DNA from 2 places in the Nitratireductor thuwali genome. Region 2 is predicted to be linked to the other one. Evidence: riboswitches for the same ligand, from Rfam matches in the RefSeq annotation. Region 2 holds a riboswitch; the other holds the start of a gene.
The links. A riboswitch is a leader RNA that binds a small molecule or an ion and turns the genes downstream of it on or off. The one in region 2 is predicted to bind thiamine pyrophosphate.
Positions count from the first base shown of each region.

Region 1: it holds a riboswitch for thiamine pyrophosphate, as region 2 does, so the genes downstream of both, thiC (phosphomethylpyrimidine synthase ThiC) here and thiB (thiamine ABC transporter substrate binding subunit) in region 2, are expected to answer to the same signal.

Region 1 covers NZ_CP030941.1:173,544-188,065, reverse strand. The annotation lists gene NTH_RS00880 (thiamine phosphate synthase) at 1-518, opposite strand, end outside; gene NTH_RS00875 (thiazole synthase) at 515-1,288, opposite strand; gene thiS (sulfur carrier protein ThiS) at 1,292-1,489, opposite strand; gene thiO (glycine oxidase ThiO) at 1,473-2,471, opposite strand; gene thiC (phosphomethylpyrimidine synthase ThiC) at 2,475-4,325, opposite strand; TPP riboswitch at 4,444-4,562, opposite strand; gene NTH_RS00855 (hypothetical protein) at 4,715-4,861, opposite strand; gene NTH_RS00850 (hypothetical protein) at 4,908-5,105, opposite strand; gene groL (chaperonin GroEL) at 5,231-6,865, opposite strand; gene NTH_RS00840 (co-chaperone GroES) at 6,915-7,229, opposite strand; gene NTH_RS00835 (LysR family transcriptional regulator) at 7,479-8,387, shown strand; gene NTH_RS00830 (tripartite tricarboxylate transporter substrate binding protein) at 8,561-9,556, shown strand; gene NTH_RS00825 (tripartite tricarboxylate transporter TctB family protein) at 9,626-10,120, shown strand; gene NTH_RS00820 (tripartite tricarboxylate transporter permease) at 10,121-11,629, shown strand; gene NTH_RS00815 (bifunctional sugar phosphate isomerase/epimerase/4-hydroxyphenylpyruvate dioxygenase family protein) at 11,765-13,657, shown strand; gene NTH_RS00810 (TVP38/TMEM64 family protein) at 13,783-14,490, shown strand; gene NTH_RS00805 (dihydrolipoyl dehydrogenase family protein) at 14,513-14,522, opposite strand, start outside.
Region 2 covers NZ_CP030941.1:1,816,894-1,831,415, reverse strand. The annotation lists gene NTH_RS08800 (RNA polymerase factor sigma-32) at 1-360, shown strand, start outside; gene NTH_RS08795 (M48 family metalloprotease) at 379-1,830, opposite strand; gene thiQ (thiamine ABC transporter ATP-binding protein) at 2,096-2,848, opposite strand; gene thiP (thiamine/thiamine pyrophosphate ABC transporter permease) at 2,845-4,482, opposite strand; gene thiB (thiamine ABC transporter substrate binding subunit) at 4,458-5,474, opposite strand; TPP riboswitch at 5,510-5,622, opposite strand; gene NTH_RS08775 (thiamine diphosphokinase) at 5,707-6,354, shown strand; gene NTH_RS08770 (ABC-F family ATP-binding cassette domain-containing protein) at 6,356-8,173, shown strand; gene NTH_RS08765 (DUF2066 domain-containing protein) at 8,252-9,004, shown strand; gene NTH_RS08760 (tyrosine recombinase XerC) at 9,069-10,010, shown strand; gene NTH_RS08755 (TraB/GumN family protein) at 10,071-11,138, shown strand; gene NTH_RS08750 (hypothetical protein) at 11,221-11,652, shown strand; gene lpdA (dihydrolipoyl dehydrogenase) at 11,725-13,131, opposite strand; gene NTH_RS08740 (LysE family translocator) at 13,204-13,845, opposite strand; gene NTH_RS08735 (hypothetical protein) at 13,916-14,401, opposite strand; gene odhB (2-oxoglutarate dehydrogenase complex dihydrolipoyllysine-residue succinyltransferase) at 14,435-14,522, opposite strand, start outside.

The DNA.
Region 1 (14,522 bases), 1.6 Mb from region 2:
CAGTCGGCGCCGTGCTCGAAGACGCCCGGAAGCCGCTCAGGCGTCAGGCCGCCGATGGCCACCAGAGGCAGAGGCGAAACGCGCGCCTTCCACTCGGCGATGCGCGGCAGGCCTTGCGGCGCCCATTTCATCTTTTTCAGGATGGTCGGGTAGATGGGACCGAGCGCGATGTAATCAGGCTCGGCGGCCAGCGCGGTCTCGAGCTCGGCATGGTCATGGGTGCTCAGCCCCAGCTTCACCCCGGCCCTGCCTATCGCCGTCCGGTCGGCTTCCGCGAGGTCTTCCTGGCCCAGATGCACGAAGTCGCAGGCTTCTTCGATGGCGATGCGCCAGTAGTCGTTGACGACGAGCTGGCAATGGTGGGCCGAACAGATGTCGCGGGCGCGGCGGATTTCGCGGCGCAGCGCGTCCCCGGGGGCGTCCTTGACGCGCAGCTGCACGAATTTGACGCCGAGCGGCACGAGACGCTCGATCCAGGCCGCGCTGTCCACGATCAGGTAGAACGGGTCGAGCTTCATGTCAGCACCGCCTTGCCGAAAATAGGCGTGGAGGGAACCGCCATGTCGCGCGGCTCCAGCAGGCCGGCCTCGTGCGCGGCGTGGCCGGCATCCACGGCATCCGCGAAGGCCGAGGCCATGCGGACGGGGTCGCCGGCCTTGGCAACCGCCGTGTTGAGCAGAACGGCATCGTAGCCGAGTTCCATGACGATTGCCGCATGGGAGGGACGGCCGAGCCCCGCATCGACGATGAGCGGCGTGTCCGGAAAATAGCCGCGCAGGGAGCGCAGCGCGTCGGGATTCGAGGGCCCGCGCGCCGAGCCTATGGGCGCGCACCAGGGCATCAGCACCCGGCAGCCGGCCTCCAGCAGGCGCTCGGCGACGATGAGATCGTCGGTCGTATAGGGAAAGACCTCGAAGCCCTCGTCGGACAGGATGCGCGCGGCCTCGACCAGCCCGAAGACGTCCGGTTGCAGTGTGTCGGGATTGCCGATCACTTCGAGCTTGATCCAGTTCGTTGCGAACAGCTCGCGCGCCATCCGCGCTGTGGTGACGGCTTCCTTGACCGAGTGGCATCCGGCGGTGTTGGGCAGCACGTCGACGTTCAGCGAGCGGATCAGCGACCAGAACCCGCCGCCGCTTCCCGCGCCCGCCGTCTCGCGGCGCAGGGAAACGGTGACGATTTCCGTCCGGCTCGCCCGGATGGCTTCCGCCATGATCGCGGGCGAGGGATATTGGGCGGTGCCGAGCAGCAGCCGCGAGGACAGCGTCTTTCCGTAGAGCTCCAGCATCGTTCAGCCTCCCTGCATGGGAGAAAGAATTTCGATGCGGTCGCCTTCGTCGAGGCGGCACTCGGAGCGCAGGTCCCGAGGCACGATTTCGCCGTTGCGGGCGGTGGCGAGCCAGTCGCCCCGGTAGTCGAGTTCCACGAGCAAGCCCGCCAGCGTGGCCGCCGAGACTTCTTTCTTTTCGCCGTTAATCGTGAGCTGCATGGAGAAATTCCTCCTTCCCGGCAGGATCGTGCGCCATCCTCATCATTGTCGCCGCCGCGCGTCTGGCCATCGCCGGGGCCAGAAGGAAGCCGTGACGGTAAAGCCCGTTGATGCGGATGGTCCGTCCATCCATTTGAACGCGCGGCAGATTGTCGGCGTAGGCGGGGCGTACGCCGCTTGCCGTTTCCACCACTTCGGCCTCGCCGAAGGCGGGGTGCAGCCCGCAGGCGGCGGCGAGCAGCTCCATCATGGAGCGGGCGGTCACTGGTCCCGAGGCATCGCTTTCCAGCATGGTGGCGCCGACCATGAAGCGGTGGCCGGCGCGCGGCACGACATAGACGGGGAAGCGGGGATGGAGCAGCCTTACGGGACGCGACAGCGCGATTTCAGGCGCGTGCAGGATCAGCATCTCGCCGCGCACGCCGCGCAGGCCTGCCTGCGGCGAGGCCATGCCCGTGCAGTCGGCCACGAAATCAGCGTCTTCCGCAGGATCAGGCCCGGCATCGAAGCGGAACGCAACGCCCGTTGCGGCAAGCTTCCGGTGAAGCGCCTCCAGCGCCCGGCGCGGATCGAGATGGGCTTCGCGGGCGAAGAACAGGCCACGGCGGAAGCGTCCGGCAAGGTCCGGTTCAAGCTCGCCCACCTGGTCGCCATCCAGCCATGAACAGCCGCTGGTGCGCTGGGCGAAGCGGGACAACTCGCCCGCATCGCGCGGCTGGGCCAGCACCAGCGTTCCCTTGCGTTCGACATGGCCGGGCAGGGCTTCGTCCCACCAATCGGCGGCCGAAGCGCCGAGCGCGATCACATCCTCTTCCGCGCTCTCCCGCTCGCACCATGGCGCCAGCATGCCGCCGGCCTGCCACGAGGCGCTGCCGGCAAGGCCGGGCCGCGTCTCCGTCACGACCACGTCCATGGTGCGAGCGGCAAGCTCATGGGCGAGCGTGAGGCCGGCAACGCCGGCCCCCTTGACCAGCACTTTCATGGCTCAAGCGCCGCCTTCGCCGGCTGCTTCCACCTCATCGGCGGGCATGTAAAGGTCGCCGCCCTGGCGGTAACGCTCCGCCATCTTCTCCATGCCCTCCTGCTTCCCCTTTTGCTGGGCCGCATCGCGGATCTCATGGGAAATCCGCATGGAGCAGAATTTGGGGCCACACATGGAGCAGAAATGCGCCACCTTGTGCGCCTCCTTCGGCAGGGTCTCGTCGTGGAAGTCGCGTGCGGTCTCCGGGTCGAGCGACAGGTTGAACTGATCCTCCCAGCGGAACTCGAAGCGCGCCCGCGAGAGGGCGTCGTCCCTGATCTTCGCCGCCGGATGCCCCTTGGCAAGGTCGGAGGCGTGGGCGGCGATCTTGTAGGTGATGACGCCGGTCTTCACGTCGTCACGGTCGGGCAGGCCCAGATGCTCCTTGGGCGTGACGTAGCAGAGCATGGCCGTGCCGAACCAGCCGATCATCGCCGCACCGATGGCCGAAGTGATGTGGTCGTAGCCGGGCGCGATGTCAGTGGTGAGCGGGCCGAGCGTATAGAATGGAGCCTCGCCGCAAATCTCGAGCTGCTTGTCCATGTTCTCCTTGATCTTGTGCATGGGAACATGGCCCGGCCCCTCGATCATCACCTGGCAGTCCTTCGCCCAGGCGATCTTGGTCAGCTCTCCCAGCGTTTCGAGCTCAGCGAACTGGGCGGCGTCGTTGGCGTCGGCAATCGAGCCCGGCCGCAGCCCGTCGCCCAGCGAGAAGGAAACGTCATAGGCGCGGCAGATGTCGCAGATCTCCTCGAAATGCTCGTAGAGGAAGCTTTCCTTGTGGTGGGCGAGGCACCATTTGGCCATGATGGAGCCGCCGCGCGAGACGATGCCGGTCACGCGGTCGACGGTGAGCGGGATATAGTGCAGGCGCACGCCGGCATGGATGGTGAAGTAGTCGACGCCCTGTTCGGCCTGCTCGATCAGCGTATCGCGGTAGATTTCCCAGGTGAGCGCCTCGGGCGTGCCGTTCACCTTTTCCAGCGCCTGGTAGATGGGGACGGTACCGATCGGAACGGGCGAATTGCGGATGATCCATTCGCGGATATTGTGGATGTTGCGGCCGGTGGAAAGGTCCATCACCGTGTCGGCGCCCCAGCGCGTCGCCCAGACCATCTTCTCCACCTCTTCGGCCATCGAGGAGGTGACGGCGGAATTGCCGATATTGGCGTTGATCTTGGTCAGGAAATTGCGGCCGATGATCATCGGCTCCGTTTCCGGGTGGTTGATGTTTGCCGGGATGATGGCGCGGCCGCGCGCGATCTCGTCGCGCACGAATTCCGGCGTGACGAAATCGGGCACCGCCGCGCCGAAGCTCTCGCCGTCGCGCGCGAGGGCGTGTTTCGCCTGGGCCCGGCCAAGGTTTTCGCGGATGGCGACGAATTCCATCTCCGGCGTGACGATGCCGGCGCGGGCATAGGCGATCTGTGTCACCGCCTTGCCGTCCTTGGCCCTCAGCGGCCTGCGCAGGGCGGGAAATTCCGGTGTCAGCCGGTCGCCGGTGACGAAGCCGTTGTCGGCGGGAGCCACCGCGCGGCCGTCATAGGTTTCCACGTCGCCGCGCGCCTTGATCCAGGCTTCGCGGGTGCGTGGCAGGCCCTTGTCGATCTCGATCGAGACGTCCGGATCGGTGTAGGGACCGGAGGAATCGTAGACGGTGACGGGCGGTTCGCCGGCGCTGGGATGCACGGCGATCTCGCGCAGCGGCACGCGCAGCCCATCGTGAAGCGCGCCGGGCTTATAGACTTTCCTTGAAGCGGGCAGGGGGCCGGTGGTGACTTCGACCGCGGCCTTTTCTCGTGTCCGAACATCCATGACGAGGCTCCTTTGCGTTGTTGCAATGGAGACCCAGTTCGTCGCCGGAAGGATGAGAATGGGACCTTGTTACCGTCTGCGTTCCGGAAAACCTTGTCATTTCCGTCGAAGCGATGCCGCAAGGACCTTCGCACCATCCCTACGCCAGTATGAACTGGATCAGGTTCAACGGGTCACTGCGCTGCATTCGCGCCAGCAGTATCTCAGCCCCTTGTCGGGACCCCCCTGGTGAAATGTGAGGATGGGCCCCGGCGCACGTCCGTGTCAAGGCCGGATAAGAATTGCCGCGGGCAAAACGTGTCCGCGGCAATGTCCGCCCCTATGGTCGTGGCGGCAGTTTCGACGCCGGTTTGGTCATGCCGGCGGCGAGGAAGGCGTGGAGCACGTTCTCAGGTCTTCTTGGCTTTCCCGAAGGAGACGTTGCTGCTGCTAGCCTGCTTGACCTGCGAACCGGCCAATGCCGCCACCTTTGGCGCGGCCTTGTCCTGCTTCGGTTTTCTGATCTCGCGGCTGCTGCGTTTTTGTCCTTTGGCCATTTTCTATTTCCTTTGAGAGGGGCAGCCCCAGGGGCTGGCGGCGACCTTATATTTCTTCGAGATTGTCTTCTGTGGTCATGCGTTCGTAACGTTCGGTTTCGTTGCGAATGCGGTATTGGGGCGAGTTTTCGCGCGCCGGCGGCAGGGTCGCCGTGATGCGATAGGTCTCGGCCGCGGCAGGCAAGGCGCCAAAGCCTCCGTTCATACGGACGAGCTGGCCGACGGCAAAACGATGGGTCATCATGATTGTCACCTTATCCTCCGCCGCAGGGCGGTTTGCGGGGCACCTGGCCCCAGCGGCCGCTGATTGTCCCGCGGCGGTCAAATTTGTCCGAGTCCCGCCGTTTCCGGCGGGACTTGCGACCGTTTTCAGTAGCCCATGCCGCCCATACCGCCGGCGCCCGAGACCGCGGGCGCGTCCTTCTGCGGCATATCGGCGACCATCGCCTCCGTGGTGACCAGCAGCGCGGCGATGGAGCCCGCATCCTGCAGGGCCGTGCGGACGACCTTTGCCGGATCGACGATGCCTGCCTTGATCATGTCGACGTAAAGTTCCGTCTGCGCGTTGAAGCCCATATTGGGATCCTTCGCTTCCAGGAGCTTGCCGACGACGATGGAGCCTTCGACGCCGGCATTGGCGGATATCTGCCGGATCGGCGCTTCGAGCGCCCGCAGGACGATCGAGATGCCGGCGGTCATGTCGGCGTTCGCCCCCGCAAGGCCCGCCAGAGCTGCCTTGGCGCGCAACAGCGCAACGCCGCCGCCAGGCACGATGCCTTCCTCGACCGCCGCGCGGGTGGCGTTCAGCGCGTCGTCGATGCGGTCCTTCTTTTCCTTGACCTCGGTCTCGGTCGCGCCGCCGACGCGGATGACGGCAACGCCGCCGGCCAGCTTGGCAAGCCGCTCCTGCAGCTTTTCCTTGTCGTAGTCCGAGGTGGTTTCCTCGATCTGACCCTTGATCTGCTGGATACGTGCCGAGATGTCGGCCTTTCCGCCGGCGCCATCCACGATCGTCGTCGTGTCCTTCTCGATCAGAACGCGCTTGGCCCGGCCCAGCATGTCGAGCGTGACGTTCTCGAGCTTGATGCCGAGATCCTCGGAAACCATCTGGCCGGCCGTCAGCACGGCGATGTCCTCGAGCATGGCCTTGCGGCGGTCGCCGAAGCCAGGCGCCTTGACGGCGGCGACCTTCAGCCCCCCGCGCAGCTTGTTGACGACGAGCGTTGCGAGCGCTTCGCCTTCGACGTCTTCGGAGATGATCAGCAGCGGCTTGCCCGTCTGGACGACGGCTTCGAGGATCGGCAGCATCGCCTGCAGATTGCCGAGCTTCTTCTCGTGAATGAGGATGTAGACGTCCTCGAGCTCGGCGCGCATCTTCTCCGCATTGGTGACGAAATAGGGCGACAGGTAGCCGCGGTCGAACTGCATGCCTTCGACGACTTCCAGCTCGGTCTCGGCGGTCTTGGCCTCTTCGACCGTGATCACGCCCTCATTGCCGACCTTTTCCATCGCCTTGGCGATCATCTCGCCTACCGTGGCATCGCCATTGGCGGCGATGGTGCCGACCTGCGCGATCTCGCCGGAGGATTTGACTTTGCTGGCGCGGGCCTCGATGTCCTTGACCACGGCTGCGACCGCAAGATCGATGCCGCGCTTCAGGTCCATCGGGTTCATGCCGGCGGCCACCAGCCTGGTGCCTTCGCGAAAGATGGAGGCGGCGAGCACAGTCGCAGTGGTGGTGCCGTCGCCGGCGAGGTCGTTGGTCTTGGAGGCCACTTCGCGCACCATCTGGGCGCCCATGTTCTCGAACTTGTCGTCAAGCTCGATCTCCTTGGCGACGGTGACGCCGTCCTTGGTGATGCGCGGCGCGCCATAGGCCTTGTTGATCAAGACATTGCGGCCCTTGGGGCCGAGCGTCACCTTGACTGCGTTGTTGAGGAGCTCGACGCCGCGCAGCATGCGGTCGCGCGCGTCGGCACCGAATTTGATTTCCTTGGAAGACATAAGATTTCGATCCGTTCGTTCTTGAAACTGAGTGTAGGAAATCGCCCGGTCAGGCGGCCTTTTCGGCTGCAGCCGTGGGCTCGACGATGCCCATGATGTCGGATTCCTTCATGATCAGCAGGTCGTCGCCGCCGATCTTGATCTCGGTGCCGGACCATTTGCCGAAGAGAACCGCATCGCCCGCCTTCACATCGAGCGGGACGAGCTTGCCGCCTTCGTCGCGGAGCCCCGGGCCGACGGCGACCACTTTGCCTTCCTGTGGCTTTTCCCTTGCATTGTCGGGAATGATGATCCCGCCTTTGGATTTGTCATTGCCTTCGGCGCGCCGAAGGACGACGCGGTCGTGGAGGGGCCGGAATTTCATGGAGTGTTCTTTCTGCGGCCGCGTATGGGAGCATGTAGGGGCCACGTCTGTCATATAGAGGATTTGGCAGTCGAATGATAGGAGTGCCAGAAATAAATCGGCCGGGCCGGCTGCCATCTTCAGCTTGTGCCGCGGCGCCTTGTGCCCTCAATATGCGCCGCGCTGGCCGGTGGCGCTTCTGCCCGTGCCGAGGGGCAGCCTGGCGACGCTGCACATCGGGCAACTCCTGCCAGGAAAAGAGGTCGGGACATGCTGACGCTACGCCAGATTGAAGTCGTCCGTGCGGTCATGGTTGCCGGCAGCATCGCCGGGGCGGCGCGGCTGCTCAACGTCGCCCAGCCCGGCGTCAGCCGGTCGATGAAGCACCTTGAAGATCTGCTCGGGATCAAGCTCTTCATCCGAAAGGGCGGCCGCTATGTGCCGTCGCCGGAAGCGGTCCACGTCTTCGAGCAGTTGCAGGAGGTGCACAAGAAGATCGAGGACCTGCAATTCACCATCAGGCAGCTCGAGCGCGGGCGCGGGGTGGAACTTTCCTTCGGCTCCGTGCCGAGCATTGCCAATGTGATGGTCCCGCGGGCGATCGCCGCCATCAAGCGGCGCTATCCGGACATCCGCATCGACATCGACATTCTCAAGATCGAGGACGCCATCGACTACCTGATGCTGGGACGAGGCGAGTTCGTCGCGATGAGCTACCGCTTCGATCATCCCTCCATTCTGTTCGAACCGCTGGCCAGGGGCCACCTGGTGGTCATCGTCGCGCCGAACCATCCCCTTGCCGCGCGGGAGGTGGTCACACCGGCCGAGATCGCCAGTTGTCCGCTGATCGGAATCGATCCCAACGATCCGTATGGCGGGATCATGGCGAGTATCTTTGCGCGCGAGGATCTCGACTACGACATCGCCATTCGCGCCCGGTTCGGCACCACGGTGCTTGCCCTGATCAAGGAGGATCTGGGGGTGGCCGTCGTCGACACGTTCACGGTCGCCGACATCGCCCGGTCCGACATCGCGGTCGTGCCAATCGCCGGGCCGACAGAATTCCAGACCTACATTGCCCGACGCAGCGACGTGGCGTTGTCCAGCTTCGCCGAAACCCTGATCGACAAGTTGCGCCATATCATGGAAGAGACCACCGCGCGGGGCGCCAAACTATAGCGTCAGGTTATGGCTCGTCGAATAATTGGTAATTGCGTTATCTTCGCAACGCCGTCATCCTGCCCTGGCTGGGCTTGGAGGGGCCGCATCTGCACCTTGATGGATGCCTGACAAGGTCCCCTCCGTATTATATGCCGGTGGGTGCGGCAGATGGTGCCGCCAAGGGAGGAAACATGATTCGCAAGATGATCCGGGCAACATCTGCCCTATTGATGATGACTGCCATCTCGGCCGCGCAGGAATTTCCGGAGCGCGAGCTTCTGGGCGTGGTGATGTGGGGCGCGGGCGGCGCTACCGACACGGTCGCGCGCGCGGTCAACCCCGCGGCAGAGCAGGCGCTCGGCACGTCGATCGTCGTGCTCAACAAATCCGGCGGCGCCGGCGCGATCTCGACGGCCTATGTGAACGCGGCGCCCGCCGACGGCTATACGTTCCTCTACGGCGCCGAGAACCCGCAGCTCCATCCGGTGCTGGGTGTGTCGAGCCTCGACTATTCGAGCTTCTATCCGGTCAACATCCTGGGCCGCGGCGTTGCCGTCATCGTGGTGCCGGAGGAATCCAAGTACCAGACGATGGAAGAGCTGCTGGCCGACATCAAGGCCAATCCGGGCCAGGTGAAGATGGGCTCTACAGGCCCCGGGGGCCTGCCGAGCACGATCAGCGCGCTGATCAAGAACGCGGTCGAATTCGAGGTGACCGCTATCCCGTTCGACGGCGAAGGCCCGGGACTGACGGCCATGCTCGGCGGGGAAGTGGACTTCATGCCTTCGGGCATCTCGGCCGCTGCCGAAAACATCAAAGCCGGCAAGATGCGGGCGCTGGCGGTGGTGGATACGGCGCCCGTCGACACCTTGCCCGACGTGCCGGCGATCACGGATGCCGTGCCGGACATGGCGAAGTTCCTGCCCTGGGGCCCGTTCTACGGCGTCTTCGTGAGGAAGGACACGCCCGACGACGTGAAGGCCAAGCTGGAAGAGGCCTTCAAGACCGCCGCAACCAGCGAGGAATTCACCACGCTGATGGCCAATCGCGGCAACATCGTCATGAACATCTCCGGCGCGGAAGCCGAGGCGTTCCTGAAGAAATGGCAACAGGTGACCGTCTGGGCGCTGCAGGACACGGGCGCCGCCAAGGTCAATCCCGAGACGCTCGGCATTCCGCGGCCGTGATCCGATCCCGCTGCCGGTCCGCGGGAAGCCCCCGGACCGGCAGCCTCGGATGCTCCGGAGGAAGAATCCATGCCACCCAAACCTGACCTCAGGCCCGGAGAAGCAATCTTCGCGCTGCTCGTTACGATCTTCGGCCTTGCCGCTTTCTGGCAGGCCTACGGGATTTCGGGGTTCAGCGGCCTGGCCACGCCGGGCGTCTTTCCCCTGCTTGCAGCCGGCACGATGGTGATGGCGGGCCTTTTCATCCTTGCAGATGCAATCCGCCGGCATGGACCTCGCGCCGGCGGCGCGGCCGCTCCGGTGCGCTTCCTGCGCGAGGTGATGCCCGTGCGCCACGTCATCGTGATCGGGCTTGTCCTCGTCTACCTGGTGCTGCTACCAGCGCTCGGTTTCGTCGTCGGTTCCGGGCTGTTCCTCTTCGCCGCCTTTCAGTATCTCTGGCGCAAGAACCTGCTCGTGACCGCCGCCCTTACGATCGGCGCGCTGGGCGGAATCCATTTCGTCTTCCGGACGGTGTTCCAGGTCGTGCTGCCCCAGGGCTCGCTTTTCGGGGGACTGATCTGAATGCCCGAGGCGCTCGGAAATTTCGCGATCGTATGGCTCGACCCCTGGCTGCTGTTCCTGACGGCGGCGGGGACGCTGGCCGGCATCTATGTGGGGGCCATACCCGGCCTTTCGGTGACGATGGCCGCCTCGATCCTGATCTCCTTCACCTTCAAATGGCCGGTCAACGACGCGCTGGCACTGATTGCCGGGGTCTTCGTCGGCGGGGTCTATGGCGGATCGCGCACCGCCATCCTGCTCAACATACCCGGCGCGCCGAGCGCCATCGCCACGGCGCTCGAAGGCTATCCCATGGCCAAACGCGGCGAGGCCGGCGAAGCGATCGGCCTGACGACGGTGATGTCGGTGTTCGGCGGATTTGTCGGCATATTGGCGCTGGCCACCATAGCCCCGGCGATCTCCAGCTTCGCCCTCAAGTTCCAGTCGCGCGACTACCTGCTGCTCGGCCTGATCGGCATTCTTCTGGTGGGAACCCTCTCCGGCGAGAGCTTCGCAAAGGGGGTGTTCGCCGGCGCCCTTGGCGTCCTTATCGGCATGGTCGGGCTCGACCCGATGACGGCGGAAGGCCGCTTCACTTTCGGCACGATCACGCTCATGGGCGGCATCCCCTATGTCGCCGCGATGATCGGCTTCTTCGGCGTCGCCGAGGCGCTGGTCCAGCTTCACACGCTCGACGTGCCGGCAATCAAGCAGAAGATCGACCGGATCGTGCCGCGCTTCTCCGACATCAAGCGGTATTTCTGGCTGGCGATTCGGGCCTCCGGCATCGGCACGATCATCGGCGCCCTGCCGGGCACCGGGGGCGATATCGCGGCCCTGCTCGCCTACGACCATGCCAAGCGGACGACGAAGAACCCAAAGGTACCGTTCGGCGAAGGCGCCAAGGAGGGCCTGGTGGCGCCGGAGACGGCGAACAACGCGGCCGTGGGCGGCGCTTTCATCCCAATGCTGACGCTCGGAATCCCCGGCGACGCCGTGACAGCCGTCATCATAGGAGCGCTGTTCATCCACGGGCTCAAGCCCGGACCGCTGCTTCTGACGGAAACGCCCCATCTGTTCTGGTTCATGGTGGGGAGCCTGACGCTCGCCAATCTGTTCCTGCTGGTATTCGGCCTGACCGGCATCAAGGTGTTCACCAAGATCGTGGAATGCCCGAAGGCCATCCTTATCCCGCTGATCATCGTCCTGTCGGCGGTCGGCACCTATGCAATCCAGAACAACCCGGTCGACATCTACTGGATGCTGCTCTTCGGCGTCGTCGGGTATTTCATGAAAACCTACGGCTTTCCCGTGGGGCCCGTCATTCTGGGCGTAATCCTCGGGCCGATGATGGATGCGAACTACCGCAGGGCGATGATCGGCGCGCGCGGCGACGTGGGAACCTTCCTCTGGGATTTCCTGTCGCATCCGATCTCGCTGGTCCTGACCGTCGCATTTCTCACGATGCTGGTGTCGCAAACGCCGCTGTGGCGTTTCGCCCGCTCTCGCCTGCGGCATCAAAATGCCTGAGAAGCCGAAACCTGCGGGCAGTCCGGCCGGGCGGCAGGGGCATATTGCCGGAACAAGAGCGGGCGACAGCGCGCCTTGCAGATGCGCCGCCGGGGCCACGGCGGCAGACGACGCAGCACCGGAGCACATGACCAGATGAAGACTTCCATCGCGACGGTATCGATCAGCGGAGATCTGCGGGAGAAGCTTGCAGCCATCGCGGCCGCCGGTTTCGACGGGGTCGAAATATTCGAGAACGATTTTCTCGCCTTCGACGGTTCACCCGCCGACGTCGGCAAAATGGTGCGCGACCAGGGGCTGGAGATCACGCTCTTCCAGCCCTTCCGCGATTTCGAGGGCATGCCGGAGCCGCAGCGCAGCCGCACCTTCGACCGGGCGGAGCGCAAGTTCGACCTGATGGCCCAACTCGGCACGGACCTGATGCTCGTCTGTTCCAACGTCTCGCCACTGGCGCTCGGCGGCATCGACCGTGCGGCAGCCGATTTCCGCGAGCTGGGGGAACGGGCGGCCAAGCGCGGCCTGCGCGTCGGTTTCGAGGCGCTCGCCTGGGGCAAGCATGTCAGCGACCACCGCGACGCGTGGGAGATCGTGCGCCGCGCCGATCATCCCAGCATCGGGTTGATCCTCGATTCCTTCCACACGCTTGCCCGCCAGATCGACCCCGACACGATCCGCTCCATTCCCGGCGACAAGATATTCATGGTCCAACTCGCCGACGCGCCGAAAATCGAGATGGACCTGCTGTACTGGAGCCGGCATTTCCGCAACATGCCGGGCGAGGGCGACCTGCCGGTGACCGCCTTCATGCGCGCAGTGGCCGCGACCGGCTACTCGGGCATGCTGTCGCTCGAGATATTCAACGACCAGTTCCGCGGCGGCTCGCCGAAGACGGTGGCCGTCGACGGCCATCGCTCGCTGATCTATCTGATGGACCGGGTGAAGCGCCGCGAGCCAGGCATCGCCGTCAGCGTGCCCGACATGCCGGACCGGATCGCGGCGCACGGCGTGGAGTTCGTGGAATTCACCGCGGACGAGGAAGGGGCCGCTCAGCTTGCCGTTCTGCTGAAGGCGATGGGCTTTCGCGAGGCCGGCCGCCATAAGTCGAAGAAGGTGGCGCTGTTCAGGCAAGGCGGCATCAATCTCGTTATCAACACCGAGAGGGAAGGCTTCGCACGTTCCGCCTATCTCGTCCACGGCACATCGGCCTATGCGCTCGGCCTGAAGGTCGACGATGTCGGGCCCACGGTCGCGCGGGCGCGGGCACTGGGCGCGGAGACATTCGAACAAGCGCCGGGACCCGGAGAGCTCACCGTCCCGGCCATCCGCGGGGTCGGCGGCGGCATCATCTATTTCATCGACGGCCAATCGAACCTCGGCAAGATTTGGGAGATCGAGTTCGATCCGGTCGGGGTGGAACCTGACGGCATGGCGGTCGGGCTTACGGCAGTCGACCATGTTGCCCAGACGGTCGCTTACGAGGAGATGCTGAGCTGGGTTCTCTTCTACACGTCCATTTTCCGCACCGAAAAGAAACCGATGGTCGACATCGTCGATTCGGCGGGTCTTGTGCGCAGCCAAGCAGTTGCAAATGAGGACGGCACGCTGAGGCTGACGCTGAACGGGGCGGAGAACCGGCGCACGCTGGCCGGCCATTTCATCGCCGAGAGCTTCGGGTCGGGCATTCAGCATCTGGCCTTCGCCACGAGCGACATCTTCGCGACCGCCGCCGCGCTGAGGCAGAGCGGTCTTGAGCCGCTGGAGATCTCCCGCAACTACTATGACGATCTCGAGGCGCGCTTCGGGCTCGAGCCGCATCTGGCCGACCGGTTGCGCGCGGAGAATATTCTCTACGATCGGGACGGCGCGGGCGAATATTTCCAGATCTACAGCCCGACATTCGGCGAGGGCTTCTTTTTCGAGATCGTCGAGCGCCGCGGCGGCTACAACGGCTATGGCGGCCCCAACGCGCCATTCCGCATTGCCGCACAAAAGCGCCGCATGCGGCCTGAGGGAATGCCGAAGGTCTAGGGTCAGGACATCTGCTTGCCGGGCAGCTATATTCAGAAGCTCCACGAGCGCATAAGGAACGTGGACTGTGTCTCACCGGCAGGAACCAGGCGAGGACCGGCATGCGGCCAGGGCGCCGATAGCGGATGAACGGGCAGAGACCACCGGCGCAGGATCGCCGGGACGGATCGCCGTGGCTCAAGATCGCGATCGGGATCGCAATCGTTCTCGCATTGGCAGGGCTGTACTGGTGGCTCTGGCGGTCCGGCGCGCTGGAGATTCTCGGCGACGAGCAGGCGCTGCGGGGGCAGGTCCGGCGGTTCGGCATGTGGGGACCGCTGGCGGTCATCGTGATGGTCGCCGGGGCAATCGTCCTGAGTCCGATCCCCAGCGGCCCCATCGCGATGGTGGCCGGCGCCGTCTACGGGCCCGTGCTGGGCACGATCTACGTCGTGGCGGGCGCAGTGGCAGGGGCCATCGCCGCCTTCTGGATCGCCCGGATCTTCGGTTATGAAGTCGTGCGACGCTGGTCGAGGGTCGAACCGCTCCTCGACCAGCTCCGCAAGGACCGGTCGCAGAACTGGCTGATGGCGGCCGTCTTCGCTTCCCGGCTCGTTCCCATTTCCTTCGATGCCATCAGCTATGCAGCGGGGCTGACGCCGCTCGCCTTCTGGCGGTTTGCGATCGCGACGCTCGTCGGGGTCATCCCGATCAGCTTTCTGCTCGCCTATTTCGGTGAGGAGTTCATCACCGCCGATCCGGCGCGCATGATGATCATCGCTCTCATCGTCGGCGGCATCACGCTCGTGCCCGTCGGACTCAAGCTCCTGTGGGACCGGTATCGAACCCGCTAGTTCAGTTCATTTCGGCTCAAGGTCACACCATA
Region 2 (14,522 bases):
TCCCGGCTGGCAGGCTCGGACTCGTCACTCAACGCGCCGTTGAAGACCGATAACGATCAGGCGACCGAACGGATCGAGTTCCTCGTCAGCGATGCGCCGTTGCCGGACGACGTGGTCGGCGAAACGATCGACGGCGAACGGCGAAGCGCATGGTTGGAGCAGGCGCTGATGACGCTGAACGGCCGCGAACTCCAGATACTCCGGCAAAGACGCCTGTCGGAAGACGGCGCAACCCTCGAATCGCTCGGCGAGACCCTCGGCATCTCGAAGGAGAGGGTCAGGCAGATCGAATCGCGCGCCCTGGAGAAACTCCGCACCGCTCTCGTTGAAAAGCATCCCGAGCTGCAGCCGCGGCCCTGACGCGGGCGCATCGCCCGCTCAACGATCGGTGACGATCTTCACCCTGTCGCCGGCCGATAGGGTGGTGCCGGGGCCCAGCGCGTTCAACACCCTGAACAGTTCCAGCTTGCGGCCGACGCCGACCATCTGATTGGCGAAGGTTGCAACGCTATCTCCCGGCCTGACCGTCACCACACGGATGCGCAGCGGCTTCAGCGCGGCGATTTCTGCCTGGTCCATCACGCGGAAGGTGCCGGTGATCTGGCGGGCGATGCTGTCGAGTTGCGTGCTCTCGCGCGGCGCCCCGGTCAGAAGCCGATAGACCTGTTCGCCGACCCTTACGACCGTCACGTCGAATTGCCAATCGTCGGCATAGGCGCGGGCATTTACAGCCTCGCGGCCATTGATGGTGGTCGTGCGGATCGAGGACTTGTCGAGGCCGTCGAGCCAGCCGGAGTTGAGGTAGTCGGTCAGCGACAAGGAGGAGGCAACGGTGGTGCCGTCGAACCGGAAGGCGAGATTGCCGGGGCCGGCGGCGACGACCTCGCCCGAGGAATTGTCGATCACGAACCCTTCGGGCACGGAGAACGCAACGCCGAGCGTCGGGTGCATGAAGTCGGTGCCGCGCACATAGCCTTGATCCGGCTTGTCGCCGAACAGGATACCATCGATGCCGTCGAGGAAGGCTTCGCGGTCGCGTGCCCCGGTGCCGGGCATGCCGAATTGCCTGGCATGGCCCTGGGCGAGCTCGATGCGGCGCGGCGCGTTGGGGTGACTCGCCAGAAAATCGAGGCTCGCGTCACTCGCGCCGCTGACATTGCGGAAGCTCTGATAGGCGTCCATCGAGCGCAGGAACCGGGCGGCGGCATAGGGATCGTAGCCGGCTCTGCCGGTGGCCTTGATGCCCACGGCATCCGCTTCCAATTCCTGATTGCGCGAGAACTGGGCCAGCCTCAGCTTGCCGCGCACGGCGGCCGCGCGGGCGGTGCTGTCGCCGACCAGAACCTCGTCGACGACGCGCGTGGTCAGGTCGGCCTCTGCTTCCTTGCGCTGCCTCTCGATGCCGTGATTCGCGGTTACATGCGCCATCTCATGCGCCAGCACCGCCGCAACCTCGGCCGAATCATTGGCCAATGCCAGCAGTCCCCGGGTGACATAGAGATAGCCGCCAGGTAGTGCGAACGCATTGATGTTCGGCGAATCCAAAATGGTGATGCGGTAGGCTTGTGACGGGCTGTCGGGGTTGAGGGTCAGCCTGCCGACCACCTTGGCCAGCATGCGCTCCAGCTTCGGGTCCGAATATTCGCCGCCATAGGTCTGGAGGATCTTGGGATGCTGACGGCGCGCCAGGCTGGCCAGCCGGTCGCCGCGGGTAACGGTGTCGACGGTAACCGGATTGTCGGACGGCACGAACTTCGAGTCGCCCATATCCAAAGTCTGGCACCCGGCAAGCAGCATGCCGGCACCAAGCAGCCCGCCGCGAAGAAGCATGCGGCTGCCTTTCCGCCCGATCGCGGCTCTTCCTAATGATACACCGTGCGACAGGGCCGGTTCCTTCCGAATGACACTTGCGCTAATACCGCCTCCGCCGGGGACCTAGCCACAGACTTGGCCTCAAGACAAGATCGTCCCGCGCGCGGAGCCCGACGCGACAGAACAGCCGCAATGACCGGAGAGGCATCGGCCTCGAACCGTCTGCGACTGTCCTATATGCACCGGTAGATAATGGTGGAATCACGACAGGCAATGCGCGCGGTCATTCTTTCCTACCCTGCGCACCGAGATAGAGATCGAATGCCTCGGGCCCCTTGCCCGAAAGGAACTCCGCCGTCGGGCCGATCCCGGCCACCCGGCCGTTGTCGACCACGATCATCGTACTCGTCAGCCGGGCGGCGTCGCGGGGATGGTGGGTGGCCATGACAATGGTCATGGCGCGGTCGCGATGGAGATCCTTCACAAGTTCCAGCATTTCGTCGCGCAGCGCAGGACCGAGCGAGGCGAAGGGCTCGTCCAAAAGCAGCACCGGCCGGTCGCGCACGAGCACCCGGGCCAGCGCCACGCGCTGGCGCTCGCCGCCGGAAAGGGCGTGCGGGAGGCGGTTCTCCTTTCCCGACAGTCCCGTCCGCGAAAGGGCGGCGGCAATGTCCGTCCGGTCCTGCTCGCGCAAGCGCAGCCCGGGCGACCGGCCGAGACCGACATTCTGCTCCACGGTAAGATGGGCGAACAGGTTGTTCTCCTGAAACACCATCGAGACCGGCCGCCTGACGGGCGGAAGAGCCGTAACGTCCCGTCCGCCGATCAGTATGCGGCCGTCATCCGGCGTTTCAAAGCCCGCGACGAGATTGAGCAGTGTCGACTTGCCCGATCCGCTCGGCCCCATCACGGCGACGATGTCGGAGCGTTCGATCTCAAGGTCGAACAGCATCGCGGCGGCGCCGGGATAGGTGAAGAATGCCTGCTTGAGGCCTATGGAAGCCCCGCCCCGGCTCGTCGCATGTGTCGTGGTCATGCGCGTTCCTTACCCCAGCGGCCCGCGAGAAACATCAGCGCCATGCACAACAGGCCCAGAAACAGTGCGAGCCCGGCCGCATCGGCGGTCCGGTAGCTGCCCATGCGCTGTAGCAGCAGGTAGGGCAATGTCTGCACCTGATCGCTGCCGAACAGCGCGATGACCCCGAGATCGCCCAGCGAAAGCGCCATGGCGAAAGCGAAGGCGGTGCCCGCCGGCGCGCGCAGGCTCGGCCAGTCGACGAGGCGCAAGCGGTTCCACCCGCCAATGCCGAGCGCCAGGCACAGTTTTTCGTGGCGGGCGCTGGCGGCATCGTGGGCCGGGCGCAGCATCCTGATGGCGAAGGGCATGGCCATGAGCGCGTTGACCGTAATCACCATGACGGGTGCAAACGCAAAGACGTCTCCCAGATGGCGAAGCAGGATGAACCAGCCGGCGCCGATGATGATCGGCGGCACGATCAGAACCAGCATGGCGCCGGTGTCCGTCATCTGCTCCAGGGCACCGATGGACCGGCCGCCCCTGCGGATTTCCAGTGCGCGGCGGGCCATGACGAGGGCGATCGACAGCAGCAGGCAAAGCGCGGCGGAACTGGCGGAAAAGATGAGGCTGGTCCGCAGTGCGGCCAGAAATGCCGCCTCCCGCGCAAGGCGTGACAGTTCCGATTCAAGGCCCGCCAGAACGGTCGCGAGCATCGGGCCGGCGACGAAGGCCAGCGCTGCCAGGATGGCGGCTGAATTGAACAGCCGTTCCGGGTTACTTGGGAAGAGCGCACGCCGGGGCGAGGCGGGCAGGCTGGCGTCACCGGTGACCGAGGCGCCGAGGCGGGCGAGCGCGGTGACGATCAGCGCCGTCAGTGCGATCTGCGTCAGGGTTAGGGCGATGGCGCGGGCGGGGTCGAAATCGAACCGCAGCGCCTGATAGATCGCCACTTCCAGGGTGGTGGCGCGAGGACCGCCGCCAAGCGTCAGCACGATTGTGAAGGAGGTTGCGCACAGCATGAAGACGAGTCCCGCCACGCCCGGCAAGGCAGCGCGCAGGACAGGCCACTCGATAAAGCGGAAAGAAGCGCGCGCGCCCATGCCGAGCTGTGCCGAAAGGCGCCATTGGTCGGCGGCAATGTTTTCCAGCGCCGCAAGCAGCAGCCGCGTGGCCAGGGGAAGGTTGAAGAAGACATGGGCGACGAGAATGCCCGAGAGGCCATAGATGCCCGGCCAGCGCTCTTGCGCAAGGCCCGAGAATACCGGCGCAAAATAGCCGGCGCGCCCATAGAGCGCCAGAACGCCGAGCGCGGCGACGATTGCCGGGAGCGCCAGCGGAACGGCGAAAAGCTGCAGGATAAAGCTGCGCCCGAAGAACCGGGGATGCCGGGCGAGCGCCCGTGCCACGAAGATGGCCGGTACGACCGAGAGCAGGGTGGAAAGCAGCGCCTGCCAGAGCGTGAAGCGGGCGACGCGCACGAGATAGAGGTCGAATGCGGAAAGGGCTCCCCGCCAGTTGCCGGCGGCTTCCACCATCAGGCCGGCGAAGGCGCCACCAACCAGAAATGCGATCGCCGCCAGCGCGAATGCGCCGGCGGCGACACGGCCGTCGAACGAGGCGGTACGCCTCACCGGCTCATCACGGAAAGCCATTCATCGACCCAGGCCTTGCGGTTGGCCGCCACTTCCTCGGGTGTAAAGAGCAGCGCGCGGTCCGGCTGGACCAACTCGCCGAAGACTGGGTTCAGCGGTTCGGACGTCTGGCCGGCCGGAAACATCCAGTTGGTCTCCGGGATCACGTCCTGGAAGCCGGGACCGATCATGAAGGAAAGGAACTGGTCGGCCAGCGGATTGCCGGCGCCGGTCGTGGTCTTGGCGGCCACCTCGATCTGCAGGTAGTGGCCTTCCTTGAACGCGGCCGCCTTGTATCTCTCGCTGTCCTCGGCGATGCGGTGATAGGCAGGCGACGTGGTGTAGGAGAGGACCATCGGCACTTCTCCGCTGGTGAACAGCCCGTAGGATTCGCTCCAGCCCGGCGTCACCGTCAGCACCTTGTCTTCCAGCTTGGCCCAGGCGGCAGCGGCCTCTTCGCCATAGACGGCTTTCATCCACAGGAGCAGGCCGAGGCCGGGGGTGGAGGTGCGCGGGTCCTGGATGGCGATCTTCAAATCGCTGTCGTTCTCCACCAGTTCCTTGAGGCTGGCCGGCGGCTCGGATACGGCTTCGGTGTCGTAGACAAAGGCGAAGTAGCCGTAGTCATAGGGCACGAAGACATCGTCCTCGTAGCCGCCGGGAACGTCGATCCTGCCGAGGTCGACATTGTGGGGGACGAAAAGGCCGGTTTCCTTCGCGTCATGGATCAGGTTCGTGTCGAGCCCCAGGACGATGTCCGCCCTCGTGCCTTCGCCCTCCAGCCTGACGCGGTTGAGCAGGGCAACGCCATCGGCGACCGAAATGAACTCCAGATCGCAGCCGCATTCGGCCTCGAACGCCTCCTCCACCTGCGGGCCGGGACCCCAGTCCGAGGTGAAGCTTTCATAGGTGTAGATGGTGAGCTTTTCCTGCGCCGCGGCCGGCAGCGGGCCCGCGGCAGGGGCGGTTGCCAAGGCCGTGATCAGGAGCGGGAGAATGGTTTTCATGCGCATCGGGCGCCTCCTCGTATTCGGGTTCAGGGGAATGAGGCGCTATCGCGTCTAATCCCTCCGCCGGTGCAAGCCGGATCAGGTTCAGCGGGTTGGCATATGACCTCTCAGCAAGCCGCGCAGATGGCGGCCGGCACCCCGTTAGAGCGGTTGGGAAAATAGGGCGCGCAACGTTTGCGCGCAAGTGCTGTTCCGCGTTGGCGCATTGCGCGGCTTCGTGATATGCGCCACGGCCATGACCCGTTTCGCCATTCTCCTCGGCGGTGATGCCCACCGCACCCCCGAACTCGACGCACAGCTTTCCGGCAGCCGCGTCCTGGCGGCGGATTCGGGCATGCGCCATGCCGCCACGCTGGAGCTCGTGCCGGAACTTTGGGTTGGTGATTTCGATTCGGCGCCGGACGAACTGCTGCGGCAGTATTCGGACATTCCCCGTGAGATATACCCGCCCAATAAGGACAAGACCGACGGAGAACTGGCCATCGATCTGGCACTGGCGGCCGGCGCCAGCCAATTCGTTCTCGTCGGGGCGTTCGGCGGGGAGCGGCCGGACCATGCCTTCCTGCACATGACGCTGGCGTTGCAGCTTGCCGGGCGCGGCATTCCCGTGCTTCTGACGAGCGGGGCGCAGGAGGGCCATGCGCTGCTGCCGGGCACCCGCCATGAATTCGATTACGGCCAAGGAACAATCTTTTCCATCCTTGCCTTCGGCGAGCTTGCGGGGCTCACTGTCGAAGGTGCGAAATGGCCGCTCGACAACGTCATCGTGCCGTTTGGCTCCTCGCTGACGATTTCCAATGAGGTCCGGGGAAGGCTGTGCGTGAGGCTTGAGGAAGGTCGCGCCCTGCTGATCGCCCATCTTACCACCGAGGGAGTGCGCTGACATGGCGCCACCGCTATTGAAACTGGAAGATATCCGCCTGACTTTTGGAGGCACGCCCCTATTGAACGGCGCGTCGCTGATGGTCGGCCCCGGCGAGCGCATCGCGCTGGTGGGGCGCAACGGATCGGGCAAGTCGACGCTTCTCAAGATCGCTGCGGGGATGGTGGAGCCGCAGGATGGCGAAGTATTCCGCCAGCCGAGCGCGACCGTGCGCTATCTGGCGCAGGCGCCTGATTGGCAAGGCTATGCCACGGTGCGGGCCTATGTGGAGGCAGGGCTGGGACCTGCCGACGACGTGAACCGGGTGGCGCTGGTGATCGACCGGCTGGGGCTGACCGGCGAGGAAGACCCGGCCACGCTTTCGGGCGGCGAGGCGCGCCGTGCGGCCCTTGCCCGCGTGCTGGCGCCCGAACCAGACCTTCTGCTTCTCGACGAGCCGACGAACCATCTGGACCTGGCGACCATCGAATGGCTGGAGGAGGAATTGCAGCGCTCCTCGTCGGCGCTGGTGACGATCTCGCACGACCGGCGTTTCCTGGAGCGGGTCAGCCGGGCGACGGTGTGGCTCGACCGGGGCGTGACCCGGCGGCTCGACAAGGGGTTCGCCCATTTCGAGGATTGGCGCGATACGGTGCTGGAAGAGGAAGAGCGCGAGCAGCACAAGCTGGGCCGACAGATCGCCCGCGAGGAACACTGGCTGCGCTATGGCGTGACGGCACGGCGCAAGCGTAATGTGCGCCGGTTGGGCGAATTGCAGGGGTTGCGCGAAAAGCACCGCACACACCGCCGTGCCGAAGGCGTGGCGACCATGCAGGCGAGTGACGCGGCCGAATCCGGCAAGCTGGTGATCGAGGCCAAGGGATTGAACAAATCCTATGACGGGAATCCGGTCGTGGTGGATTTCTCCGCCCGCATCTTGCGCGGCGACCGGATCGGCTTTGTCGGCCCCAATGGGGCGGGCAAGACGACGCTGATCAATCTTCTGATCGGGCGTCTCGCGCCGGATTCGGGCACGCTGCGGCTGGGCGCCAACCTGGAGATCGCCGTTCTCGACCAGAAGCGGACGCTCGATCCGTCCGAAACGCTCAGCCATTTCCTGACCGACGGGCGCGGCGACAGCGTGGTGGTCAACGGCCAGGAGCGGCATGTCGTTTCCTATATGAAGGACTTCCTGTTCAAGCCCGAGCAGGCGCGCACGCCGATCCGCGAGCTTTCGGGTGGCGAAAAGGCGCGGCTCGTGCTGGCCCGGCTCCTGTCGCGGCCGGCCAACCTCCTTGTTCTCGACGAGCCGACGAACGATCTTGACATGGAGACGCTCGACCTTCTGCAGGAGCTGGTGGAGGATTTTCCGGGGACCGTGCTCCTGGTCAGCCATGACCGCGATTTTCTCGACCGGACGGTGACGAGCACCATAGCGCCGGAGGGCGACGGACGCTGGACGGAGTATGCCGGCGGCTATTCGGATATGATGGCGCAGCGCAAGGGCGAGGAGCTGGAGCGCCGCAAGGCCCGCGGCCAGGGGGATGCCGCAAAGGGCAAGGGCGGCGGGCCGGCCCCGCGCGCGGCCAAGCCCAACGCCCAAAAGCTCTCCTACAAGCAGAAATTCGCGCTGGAGAAGCTGCCGGAGAAGATCGCCCAGCTCGGCACGGAGATCGAGGCGCTGGAGGCGAAGCTTTCTGATCCGGCGCTTTATGCGCGCGATGCCGTGGCGTTTCAGCGGTTCACGAAGGAACTGGACGAAAAACGCGCCACGCGCGACCGGCTGGAAGAGGAATGGCTGGAACTGGAAATGCTGCGCGAGGAGGTAGAGGGCAGCTGAGGCCAGCAATAGGCGGATCGGTGCGGCCTGCTAAGACTTGGGCTAAGATTTGGCGGTTGCCATCGAGGAGAGGTTTTCATGCGCCTTTTCCGCCCGCTTTGCCTGCGTGGCCTTCTTGCGGCGCTTTTCCTGCTATGTGCGAGCGCCACCGGGCCGACCAGCGACAACCCTGCGTCGCTTTACCAGGCGGTGGCCATCGTCACTGGGACGGTCGAGCCGGAACGCAGCCGTGGCTTTGCCGCCGCGCTCGAGGAAGTGCTGGTGAAGGTCTCCGGCGACATTTCGCTTGCCGGCTCGTCTTCCTTGGCCGAACTGGCTGACAAGGCAGGGGACTTCGCGTCCTCGTACCATTATCGCGACCGGATGGCGGGCATTCCCGTTCATGACGAACAGGGCACGCGCGAACGGCCGCACTTCCTGACGGTGAATTTCGCTCCCGAAAAGATCGATGCGGTGCTGCGTGGGCTTGGCCGCGAGCCGTGGACAGAGCGACCCGTGGTCTGGCTCCGGGTCGAGGTTGACAATGGCATAAGCTCGTTTCTCCTGGCCCATGATGCGGCGTTCGGACAAGGTCAGCGCGCGGCTCTGATGGAGGTGGCCAAGCGGTACGGCCTACCCATACGCCTGCCTGATGGCGTTTCTGCCGCTGAGCCGATGCTTGCCGGGCATCTGACATGGCGACCGGAGACGCTCGACTGGTCTTCGCGCTGGCGGTTGGCGGCGGAAGGGAAGACGCGGGAATGGGAAATCTCCGCGACTTCCTTCGACGCGGTATTTCGCGCGGCGCTCGGCGAGACGGTGAGCCTTCTTGCCGGCCGAAAGCGGAAGTAATCCGGCTCTTCACCAGATGCTAACGCGATGGGGCGAGACTGGCTGAAAAGCCGGATAGCCGACCATGCCCGAGGACTTCCTCATTGCAGCCAGACCCGACCTTCAAACCGCACGGAGCGAGTGGCTGAGGGCGCTCGCCGGGGAACGGCGGTTGGCAAAGCTGACGGTGGAGGCTTATGAGCGCGATACGCGGCAGTTTCTGCAATTCCTGACCGGCCATCGCGGCGGCGCGCCGGGCATTTCCGACATTGCCGATCTGAGGCCGGCCGATTTTCGCGCTTTTCTGGCCGCGCGACGCAATGGCGGGGCGGGTGCGCGCACGCTAGGGCGGGGGCTGGCCGGCATCCGCTCTTTCCTGCGGTACCTGGAAAAGCGCGGTCTCGTGAATGCGGCCGGTGCGTCGGCGCTGCACTCGCCGCGCGCGCCCAAGGGATTGCCGAAACCGCTGACGGCGGCGGATGCGCGGCGCGTGTCCAGCGGCGACGGACAGCTTGCGGAGAAACCCTGGATCGTCGCCAGGAACGCCGCTGTCCTCGCGCTGCTTTATGGATCGGGCCTGCGCATTTCCGAGGCTCTGGGGCTCACCGGCGGCGACCTTACCTCGCCGCGCGAGGAGACGCTCCGCATCACCGGCAAGGGCGGCAAGACGCGGCTGGTGCCAGTGCTGCCGGTGGTCCACAAGGCGGCGGCGGAATACAGGCGGCTTTGTCCCTATCATCTTAGCCCTGACCAGCCGCTGTTTCGTGGCGCGCGGGGTGGTGCGCTGCAGCCGGCCATCATTCAGCGCGAGATGCAGAAGATGCGCTCGGCGCTGAACCTTCCCGACACGGCGACTCCGCACGCACTGCGCCATTCCTTCGCCACGCATCTTCTTGCCCGGGGCGGGGATCTTCGCGCCATTCAGGAACTCCTGGGCCATGCCAGCCTGTCGACAACACAGGTCTATACGGCGGTCGATACGTCCCGGTTACTGGAAATTTACGATGCCGCGCATCCGCGGGCGTGAAGCGCGCAGTTCCGCTGCCGGTTAACACATTTTTCCACATTCTGCCGGTACGCCTCGACCATGAGAAAAAGTTCCGCCCTTGCCGACCGTATCGCCGACACATCGCTGTGGGTGCTGGCCGCCGCGAATGTGCTGTTTGTGCTGGCCTTTGCCGTCACGCTGCTGTTTGCAACCGCTCCGGCGCATTCTCAGGCGAACGAGACCTGCAATGGCCGGAACCTGCTGGAGGCGTTCTCCAGGAACGATCCGGAACGGCTCGCCGAAATCGAACGCGAAGCCGGGCGAACGCCCAACGGCAAGGGCCTCCTGTGGAAGATCGAAAAAGACGGCACCGCGCCGTCTTTTCTCTTTGGCACGATGCACGTGACCGATCCGCGCGTCACCCGCCTGCCCGATGCCGCGAGAGCGGCCTTCGACGAAGCCCGGACGGTGGTTATCGAGACCACGGATATTCTAGACCAGCAGGCGCTCATGGCCGCCATGGTGGAAGAACCGGGCCTGATGATGTTCCCGCCCGGCGAGGCGTTGACCGATCATCTGACGGCGGAACAGCGGGAAATCGTTTCCGCCGCGCTCGATGCACGCGGGGTGCCGCTTTCGACCGTCGTGAAGATGAAGCCGTGGATGCTCGTTTCGCTGATTGCGCTGCCTGCCTGCGAGCAGGCACGCCAGCAGGCGGGAAAGCCCGTGCTCGACGTGAAGCTGGCTCAGGACGCGGAGGCGGCCGGCAAGAAGCTGGCAGGGCTCGAAAGCGTGGGAGAGCAGCTCCGCGCCATGGCATCGCTGCCGATGTCGTTTCATATCGAGGGCCTGGTGAGCACGCTCTCGATGGGCGGCCGGGTGGACGACGTCATCGAAACGATGATCCAACTCTATAGCGACGGCGAGACGGGCATGTTTCGGCCGATGCTGGAACGGGCGGTTCCAGAGGACGGCGCAAACATGGGATATGCCGAATTCGAAGCGGCCATGGTGACGTCCCGCAACGCCACGATGGCAGAGCGCATGCTGCCCATGCTGGAGAAGGGACGCGCCTTCATTGCGATCGGGGCCATGCATCTTCCCGGCAAGGACGGGCTCGTCGAGAAGCTGCGGCAGGCGGGATACAGCGTCACGCCCGCCCGGTAGCCGGCCTCCTCATGGCAGGGAAGGAACCCTCGGGCCCTTGGCGCGTTGCAAGAGCAACGAAGATGAAACGCGGAGAGTTTCCATGGAAGACCGCGACAAAGCACGTCAGAGCCGGCCACCGGCCGGCGATCCGCATGTGGACCCTGCGGCAAATCCCAATACGCCGCCGCCTCCCAACAACACGGTGACGCAACGCTCGGGAAGCGGCGCCAGCACATTCATCGTCGTTGCGGTGCTGGCGGCCATACTGGTCATTCTGTTCCTGGCCTTCGGCGGTGGTGCCTTCTTCGACAGTCCCGATGCCGAGATCGCGCCCGAAGGCGGGGCTCCGGTGGTTGCTCCGGAGGGCGAGGCCGGCGGTGACGCCATGACGACGCCGGAAACCCAAACCGCTCCCACGGACACCGCTCCGATCGCGCCCGCGCCTGAGACCGAAGCGCCTGCGGGCGAGGCTCCGGCTGACGAGGCCCCTGCGGGTGATGCTCCCGCTGAAGAGGCTCCAGCGCCTCAATAGCGGTCCTCAAGACCTCAGGTGTCGAGGAGCCACGGCTTGTCGTGGCTCCCGACGCTTGCCGAGGTCTGATGTTCAGGAATGGATGGGCTTGGCAAACGCGCCGAGCGCGGCCTCCTTGACTGCTTCCGACATGGTCGGGTGGGCGTGGCACGTGCGGGCAAGGTCTTCTGAAGAGCCGGAGAACTCCATCAGAACGGCGGCTTCGTGGATCATCTCTCCGGCGCCAAAGCCCACAATGTGGACGCCCAGCACGCGGTCCGACTTCTTGTCGGCCAGCACCTTCACGAAGCCGTCCGTGTGCAGCATGGAGCGGGCGCGGCCATTGGCCGAGAAGGGAAACTTGCCGATATTGTACTCGACGCCGGCCTTCTTCAGCTCCTCCTCCGTCTTGCCGACCGAGGCGATCTCAGGGCTGGTATAAACAACGCTCGGAATGACGTCGTAGTTCACATGGCCGGCTTGGCCGGCGAGGATCTCGGCTACCGCCACGCCTTCCTCTTCTGCCTTGTGGGCCAGCATCGGCCCGGCGATCACGTCACCAATGGCGTAGACGCCCTCGACATTGGTGCGCAGGTGCTTGTCGGTTTTCACCCGGCCACGATCGTCGGTCTCTATGCCGGCTTCTTTGAGGCCGAGGCCTTCGGTGTAAGGCCTGCGGCCGGTGGCGACCAGCACGACATCGGCTTCAATCGTCTCGGCATCGCCGCCCTTGGCGGGTTCGAAAGTCACCTTGGCGCCCTTGCCGGCCTTCGAAACGTCGGTCACCTTCTGGCCGAGCTTGAAGGTGAAGCCCTGCTTCGACAGCATGCGCTGAAACTGCTTGGCGACTTCGCCGTCCATCCCACCCAGGATGGTGTCGAGGTACTCGATCACCGTGACCTCGGCGCCGAGTCGTGCCCAAACGGAGCCGAGCTCGAGCCCGATCACGCCGCCGCCCACCACCACCATCCTTGCCGGCACCTTGGAAAGCTCCAGCGCTCCGGTGGACGACACGACCACCTTCTCGTCGAACTTCACGTTGACGCCGGGGATGCCGGTTACATCGGAGCCGGTGGCGATGACGATGTTTTTCGTCTCGACGGTCTGCTCTGCGCCCTCAGCATCCTTGACGAGGACCTTGCCCTTGCCGGCGATCGAGCCGGTGCCCCGCAGAACGTCGATCTTGTTCTTCTTCATCAGGAAGTCGAGGCCCTTGGTGTTCTGATCGACCGAGTTCTGGCGGTGCGCCATCATCTTCTTCAGGTCGAGCTTCGGCTTGCCGACATCGATGCCGAGATCCGCGAAGGAATGGGAGGCTTCGGCGAACATTTCGGAGGCATGGAGCAGGGCCTTGGAGGGAATGCAGCCGACATTGACGCAGGTGCCGCCATGGGTCGGCAGCTTTTCGACGACTGCGGTCTTCAGGCCGAGCTGCGCCGCCTTGATGGCGCACACATAGCCGCCCGGGCCGGTTCCGATGACGACGAGATCGTATGACATGAATTTTCCCTTCGTTTCGGCCGCATTGCTGTCAGCCGGGTCATTGTGAGTGAGTTTGGGTGCTTTGCAGCCTCAGCCCGCTTTTTCGGTGGCCAGCTTTAGGCCAAGGCCAAGGAAGACGAGGCCGCCGGCACGGTTGATCCACACGCCGATGCGATTGAACCCTTGCCTTACGGAGGGCGTCGTCATGAAGATGGATACGCCGACGAACCAGGCGACAAGCGCCGCCGCCATCACGCATCCGTAGGAGAATTTCACCACCGCCGGGGTCTCGATATGGACGACCGTCGAGAAGATCGAGAGGAAAAAGAAGACCGGTTTCGGATTGAGCGCGTTGGTGGCAAACCCGATCAGAAACGCCTTGAGCGCGTGTTGATTGGGGGCCGGCGCATCGGTTGGGGCCGATGTGGTTTCCAGGATCGGCGGCTTGGCGCGAAGCGACTGGATGCCGATATATGTCAGGTAGGCCACACCGCACCATTTGAGGATATTGAAGGCGTAGACCGATTGGGAGATGAGCAGGCCGAGCCCCAGAACTGTATAGGATACGTGAAACAGCAGGGCGCATCCGATGCCGATGCTGGTCAGAATGGCGGCGCGGCGCCCGTTGACAAGGGACTGGCGCATCACCATCGCCAGGTCTGCTCCGGGCGAAACAATCGCAAAAGTGAAGATCGCCATCAGGGAAAGGAGTTCGGGCAAATATGCGCTCATTTCCGCCTCGCCGGTTTGCAATTCATATGGCTGAACATCTCTTCCAACACTGGTTTACAGGCAACATCGATTATTCCTGGCACCCGGAGATTTCGTAGACATCGAAGCTGGGGAGGGCCGCCTCGCCATCGTTGAGTGTGCTGAAATGCAGCGCCCGGCTCAAGTCCGTCATGATCAACCGCTGCGCCGCATCCTCCCGGGCGCCGGGAAGCAGCCCGACCGCTCCCTCATCGTCGATTGCATAGACCACACCGCGCCATAAGGTGCATGCGGCGAGCTCCTCGCCGGTCGCGTCGCCTGTAGGGCAGTCCTTGAGCAACAAGCCATCCGGTCGTCCGCCGCCGGATTGCCATTCCACGTGGCCTTGGATGGGAGCGGCATCGGGAAGGATCAGACGAAAGGTGTTGCTGGCGGCGACCATGTCCATATTGGGGATGAAGTCGATGGCCGTTCGGCCGCCGACTTCATCATAGACTGCCAAGGCCTGCGGGCAGGCGGCGCCGGCAGCGTTCATCAGGCTGAGGAAGACAGGTACGGCCAACAATGTCCGTGTCATCCGCATTACGCGCCTGCCGCCGGTTTCATCTTCCTAAAGGTCGAGCACCAGACGCTCGGGATCTTCCAGCACTTCCTTCACCCGCACCAGGAAGGTCACGGCCTCCTTGCCGTCGACGATG